Regions from separate parts of the Coprobacillus cateniformis genome, predicted to be linked through region 2. Evidence: a T-box and tRNA genes for the amino acid it is inferred to sense, from the RefSeq annotation. Region 2 holds a T-box; the other holds one or more tRNA genes.
What was found. A T-box is a leader RNA that pairs with one kind of tRNA and senses whether it is charged. The one in region 2 lies ahead of pheS (phenylalanine--tRNA ligase subunit alpha), so its partner is inferred to be a tRNA-Phe.

Region 1 (3,412 bases), 220 kb from region 2:
TTAAAGAAGACCTTTTACAAAAAATTGATTGGAATGTAATGACAAATAAGGATAGTTTGGATAATTCGGTTTTGAATCAAAATTTTGATAAAAATAATGATTATTGGGTTCCTTACTTTTATGGGAATGTTGGAATTGTTTATGATAAGACAAAGGTTTCTGAAAGTGATTTAAGTGCGGGTTGGGAAGTTTTAAGAAATACAAAATATAAAGGTAATATTTATATGTATGATTCAGAAAGAGATTCGTTCATGGTTGCTTTAAAAGCATTAGGATATTCTATGAATACAACTAATAAAGATGAGATTGAAAAAGCGTATAATTGGTTAATTGATCAAAGAAAAACGATGAATCCAACATATGCAACTGATGAAACAATTGATGCTATGAAAAATAGTGAAAAAGCAATGGCAGTTATGTACTCTGGTGATGCTGCTTCGGTTATGGCTGAAAATCAGGATATGGGCTTTTATATGCCAAATGAAGGTACAAATATTTGGTTTGATGGTTTTGTTGTTAGTAAAGATTGTCAAGAAACACAATTGGCTATGGAGTTTATTAATTATATGATAAGTGATGAGAATGCTTTGAATAACACATTGGAAGTAGGATATTTAACATCTAATGTCAATGCAGCAAAAGAAGCTTCAGAAAGCGATTTTGAAGGAAATAGCGCATATGCTATTCGCATGGATAAAAATGATGAAGTTTTTGCATATCAAAGCCAAGATGTTAAAGAAATGTATAGTAACTATTGGACAAAAGTGAAAGCACAATAATTTAAAAAAAGTTCTGTTGAAAAAACCTCATCAGAACTTTGTTTTTTGTATTGGGGTAAAGAAACATACTTTTTTTGTAAAAAAAGTATTGCAATCAGATACAAAATATTATATACTATTTGAGCAACAGGAAAATGGTTCCATAGCCAAGTTGGTAAGGCTACAGACTGCAACTCTGTCATCGTCGGTTCGAGTCCGGCTGGAACCTCCATCATCTGCCCAGGTGGCGAAATTGGTAGACGCACAGGACTTAAAATCCTGCGGACCTTAAAATCCGTGCCGGTTCGACTCCGGCCCTGGGCACCATTTCTAAAAAAGAAATGTTGAAAAAAATGAAAAAAAGTGTTGCAAATTAACAGCAAAGATGTTATTATTGAATGGCGCTGTTAAAGAGATGCGCTAGTAGCTCAACTGGATAGAGTGCTTGACTACGGATCAAGAGGTTGTGGGTTCGATTCCTGCCTAGCGCGCCATTTGAGAATTAAAATTGAAGATTCGGGAAGTAGCACAGCTTGGTAGTGCACCTGGTTTGGGACCAGGGGGTCGCAGGTTCAAATCCTGTCTTCCCGACCATTTAATGGGGCTTTAGCTCAGCTGGGAGAGCGCCTGCCTTGCACGCAGGAGGTCAGCGGTTCGATCCCGCTAAGCTCCACCATTAATATTATTGCGGAGGTTTACCCAAGTCCGGCTGAAGGGATCGGTCTTGAAAACCGACAGGGGATGAAAGTCCCGCGGGGGTTCGAATCCCTCAACCTCCGCCATTTTAAAAAATAAGTTTTATAACATCGCGGGATGGAGCAGTCTGGTAGCTCGTCGGGCTCATAACCCGAAGGTCGTTGGTTCAAATCCTTCTCCCGCAACCATTTTGGTCTGGTAGTTCAGTTGGTTAGAATGCCGCCCTGTCACGGCGGAGGTCGCGGGTTCGAGTCCCGTCCAGACCGCCATTATGGTTCCGTAGCTCAGTCGGTAGAGCAGAGGACTGAAAATCCTCGTGTCGCTGGTTCGATTCCGGCCGGAACCACCATTTATTTTTTACAAACGATTCACTACATGGCGGGGTAGCTCAGTTGGCTAGAGCAATCGGTTCATACCCGGTGGGTCGGGGGTTCGAATCCCTTCCCCGCTACCATTAAGCTAACAAGTGGTGAATATGCCACTTTTTATTTTATTTGGACCCTTAGCTCAGTTGGTTAGAGCTACCGGCTCATAACCGGTTGGTCGCAGGTTCGAGTCCTGCAGGGTCCACCATAAGAAATATGAAAGTATAGTCGATAGGAAAATCTTGATTATACTTTTTTTGTTTTGAAATGATAATGTATTTAAGTATAAAGAAAAATTATTGTTTCTAATGGTGCATAGATATTTAACTTCATTAATGATATACTTTGAATTATTATTATATTAATTGAAAGTATATCTGTTTTGATTATTAAATGTCTGTAATTAGAAACCAAAAAGTCATGTTCAATGCAATTGTATATTCATTGTACTGTATAAGTGAGTGTGATATAATTAATGCATAGAAACGAGTTATTATCATTTATGTTTACTCTGTGACAAGTGATTGATTTTATCTTTATGATTTTTAATATCATCAAAAGTTTTAACATCTTGTTTGGCTTATCTTGAATTAATTTGTTATGGATAAACAAAAGAGATCAACAAGATAGAATTGACAATTTACATAATAAAGAATTGTATAGCAGATAAGCATTTAAAAGAGAGTGAAATACATAAATGACTTTCTTATAAAATACTTATTATACTAAATAATAAGATGTTTTTTTATTGACTAGGGATCTTTAAGGTAATTCACTTGGTTAAAAGTATTATCATGGTAACGTGTGTTCTATAGAGAAGAGTGAGAAAGTGGATAATATTATATTAAAAATAAGGATGTTTGGTTGCTTTGTCATTGAATGCTATAATGAAAAAATAGTAGTTAATCAGTATTTTGGGAAACAATTAGTGAACCTGCTGGAAATTCTTTTGTTGCAAAACCAAGTAGAGGTCAGTAAAGAATTCCTAATGGATATACTATGGTCAGAAAGTGAAAATCCTAATAGTGCTATGAAATTTACAGTTTTTCGTTTGCGAAACGAATTGAAGAAAATTCCTGGATTGCATAAACTGGAATTAATTATAACGACGAAAAACGGATATCGTATGAATCCGGATTATACATATGATTGTGATTTTATGCATTTTGATAATCTTTATTCTCAAATAGAGGGACAAACTTATAAAGAGAATGAATTAGAGTATGTGCAGCAAGTTTTAAGTATTTATCAAGGACATCTTTATACGACTTCCTCCCAATTGTTATGGATTATACAACAACAGGAGTATTATCGAAATGCTTTTATAGAAATGATTTCAAAGGGATGTGAATGTTTATTACAGCAGCATAAGTATCAGGATATAAAAAGAATTGCATATAGTGCTATTCTTTTAGAACCGTTTGTAGAGGAACTACATTATTTTTATATGTATGGACTTATAGGTACAAAAGATTATCATGAGGTTCGGCAATATTACAATAAGGTTGATGAGAATTTTTATAAAGCCTTGGGTTTTGGTCTTTCTTCACGTTTTAATGATTTATATGGTATTAACCAAAATGATGAACTAAA
Region 2 (3,412 bases):
ACATCGTTATGCATTCAGTGCTTTAAAAGATTATCAACAACAAAAACGTCAAGGAAAGAACCCTGTTTTTCACCCAGGAGAATTGGGGATTCCAAATAGTGAATGCTGGGATAAGTGAAAATAAAATGATTAAAGAACTTTATTTTTTATAAATAGAGTTTTTTAATGTAAGTTGATAATATGAATGATTATGTTATAATAAAATAGGTAAGGGAAAGAAGGTAAATAAATATGAATTGTAATAAATGTGGGAAAGAATTAGAGGAGAAAACAGCGTTTTGTCCGTATTGTGGTGCACCTTTAAATGAAAAGGAACAAGTGGGAGATGGAGAGCAGGTTGAGTCTAAGAATATCGAAGTAAAAGAAGATGTGACAAATCAGTCAAGCAAAGTTAAAAAACAAATGAATAAGAATAAATTAATTATTATTGGATTCATTGCATTATTAGCTATTGCTGGAATTGGATTTGGGATGAAGACTTATTTGGATAATAAGGCACGAGAAGAATATGTCATGAATTATAATCAATATGTTGATGATATTGGGGTTTTAAAAATAAAAATGCTAGGCGGAGCAGCAAATGCTGAAAAAGTATGTAATTTGACTTTGAAAGTATGGTCAAATGCTATCTGGGAGACATCTGATACAAAAACGGATAAATATGTAAAACCAAATGGTAAATTTGTTTCTGATTTTAATGAAGCACTTACAAATATGACAAAAGATCAAACTGTTATGAATGATAGAGTTGCTTTAAGTTTGCATATTGATGAAACTCAAGAAATTATGGATAAAATGAAAAATCCACCTGAAGGATTAGAAGATAAATATGAAACTCTTAAAGAGATGTTTGATATGTATGAAGAGTTTCTAGAGGCGGCAGTGACACCGTCAGGCTCATATAAGAGTTATAATGAAAATGTCAATGATTTAGATTCCGATTTTATGAAGTTATATAATAAGGTGGATAAATTTGATTTAAATCATATATCAAAGTAATGTGTTTGTTAGTATTTTGTAGGATATTTATGATAACTGAAAAAAGACTTGTTTTTATAAAGAATTTTGGCTATAATATGGGAAGTAAACACGATGAAGAGGATAAGTAGATAGAGAATTTGTAGCAGAGAGGAAAACGTAAGCTGAGAGTTTTCTTACAATGTATTTATTGAATTCACCTTGGAGTGCGACTAATCATCGCCGTCAACACAACGTTACTGTGAATCAAGTGCATAACAGAATTTGTTATGAATTAGGATGGTACCGCGATTATAATCGTTCCTAGCTGGAACGATTTTTTATTTTGAAGGAGGACAATATGGACGAGTTATTAAAGATTAAAGAAGAAGCTCTTGCTAAAATTCATGATTGTATATCATTAAAGGATTTAAATGATTTAAGAGTCTTTTATTTAGGAAAAAAAGGACCAATGCAAGCGGCTATGAAATCTATGAAAAATATGAATCAGGAAGAAAGAGCAACTTTTGGTCAAGTTTCTAATAAGGTAAAACAAGAAATTACACAAGCTATTGAAAATAAAAAGGTAGCTTTAGAAGAAGCAGAAATGAATGCAAAATTGGCAAGTGAAAATATTGATATTACTTTACCTAGTACTGCTTTGCCATTAGGAAGTTTGCATCCTTTATCAGTTGTTAAAAATGATATTGAAGAATTGTTTTTAGGAATGGGATATCAGATTGCAGAAGGACCTGAAGTTGAAAGTGATCATTTTAACTTTGAGTTAATGAATTTGCCAAAAGGACATCCAGCAAGAGATATGCAGGATACTTTCTATATAGATGAAAATACATTAATGAGAACACATACTTCACCAGTTCAGGCACATGCAATGATTGCAGCCGAAGGAAAAGGACCAATTAAAGTTATTTGTCCAGGAAAAACATATCGTAGAGATGATGATGATGCAACACATTCACATCAATTTATGCAATGTGAAGGATTGGTTATTGATAAGAATATTACTATGGCTGATTTAAAAGGAACTTTAGAAGTCTTTGCTAAAAAAATGTTTGGTGAAAAACGTAAAATTCGTTTAAGACCTTCTTATTTCCCATTTACAGAGCCAAGTGTTGAAGTTGATATTAGCTGTCATAACTGTGAGGGAAAAGGGTGTCCGATGTGTAAACATACTGGCTGGATTGAAATTTTAGGAGCAGGGATGGTGAATCCTAGAGTTCTTGAAATGTGTGGTTTTGATCCAGAAGTTTACCAGGGATTTGCATTTGGAATTGGATTAGAACGTGTAGCAATGTTAAAATATAACATTGATAATATTCGAGATTTTTATAATAATGATTTAAGATTCTTAAATCAGTTTGGAAGAAAGGGGTAAGGGCATGGAAGCAAGTTTAAAATTATTAAATGAATATGTAGATATTAGTGATCAAGATCCAGCTGCTCTTGCAGAAATGATTACACGTATTGGATTAGAAGTAGAAGGAATGCATGAATTAGCACATGGTGATCAATTGGTTGTAGGGTATGTTAAAGAATGTCAGCCACATCCTGATAGTGACCATTTGAATGTATGTCAAGTAGAAGTGAAACCAGGCGTTGTCACACAAATTGTTTGTGGTGCTCCTAATGTGTCTGCTGGTCAAAAAGTCATTGTTGCATTACCAGGCTGTAATTTAGGTGAAGGTTTTAAAATTAAAGAAGGAAAAATTAGAGGTGAAGTATCTAATGGTATGATTTGTTCAATTGCTGAACTTGGATTAGATGCACGTCTTTTAAAGGAAGAGGATAAAGCGGGTATTCATGTTTTAGATGAAGAGGCTCCATTAGGTGAAGAGGCATTATCTTATTTAGGATTGAAAGATTATATTTTAGATATTGGATTGACACCTAATCGTAGTGATTGTATGGCAATGACTTCATTGGCTTATGAAGTTGCTGCGGTATTAAACAGAAAAGTGAAATTACCTGAAGTTAAAAAATATGATGAATTAGATAGTGACATTCGAGTTATTGTAGAAACTGATTTGTGTCCTTTCTTTGGAGCTAAGTTAATCAAAGGTGTGAAAACAAAAGAATCACCTCAGTGGTTAAAAAATCATTTATTAGCAAGTGGAATTAAGCCTATTAATAATATTGTTGATATTTCTAACTATGTCATGCTAGAAACTGGTCAACCTATTCATATGTATGACTATGATAAGATGAAAGAGAAATCTTTTGTTATTAAAACTGGTTTTCATCAAAAAGCAGTTCTTTTAGATGAAAAAGAGTATGAATTATTGCCAGAAGATATTATTGTTTCTACTGATCAAGGTATTGGTTGTGTAGCTGGGGTTATGGGAGGAAATGATACGAAGATTGATGACAATACTCGAAATATTGTGATTGAAGTTGCAACATTTGATGGAGCAACTTTACGTAATACAGCTCGTCG

Region 1: it has a tRNA-Phe gene. The T-box ahead of pheS (phenylalanine--tRNA ligase subunit alpha) is inferred to sense a tRNA for this amino acid. The anticodon was not compared.

The regions. Positions count from the first base shown of each region.
Region 1 is NZ_WSNW01000001.1:3,153,659-3,157,070, forward strand. It holds gene GQF29_RS18440 (ABC transporter substrate-binding protein) at 1-779, shown strand, start outside; tRNA gene GQF29_RS15550 (tRNA-Cys) at 916-990, shown strand; tRNA gene GQF29_RS15555 (tRNA-Leu) at 997-1,085, shown strand; tRNA gene GQF29_RS15560 (tRNA-Arg) at 1,176-1,252, shown strand; tRNA gene GQF29_RS15565 (tRNA-Pro) at 1,276-1,352, shown strand; tRNA gene GQF29_RS15570 (tRNA-Ala) at 1,359-1,434, shown strand; tRNA gene GQF29_RS15575 (tRNA-Ser) at 1,448-1,540, shown strand; tRNA gene GQF29_RS15580 (tRNA-Met) at 1,566-1,642, shown strand; tRNA gene GQF29_RS15585 (tRNA-Asp) at 1,647-1,723, shown strand; tRNA gene GQF29_RS15590 (tRNA-Phe) at 1,728-1,803, shown strand; tRNA gene GQF29_RS15595 (tRNA-Met) at 1,832-1,908, shown strand; tRNA gene GQF29_RS15600 (tRNA-Ile) at 1,951-2,027, shown strand; gene GQF29_RS15605 (BTAD domain-containing putative transcriptional regulator) at 2,649-3,412, shown strand, end outside.
Region 2 is NZ_WSNW01000001.1:2,934,457-2,937,868, forward strand. It holds gene GQF29_RS14495 (alanine/glycine:cation symporter family protein) at 1-118, shown strand, start outside; gene GQF29_RS14500 (zinc-ribbon domain-containing protein) at 232-999, shown strand; T-box leader at 1,084-1,286, shown strand; gene pheS (phenylalanine--tRNA ligase subunit alpha) at 1,319-2,353, shown strand; gene pheT (phenylalanine--tRNA ligase subunit beta) at 2,358-3,412, shown strand, end outside.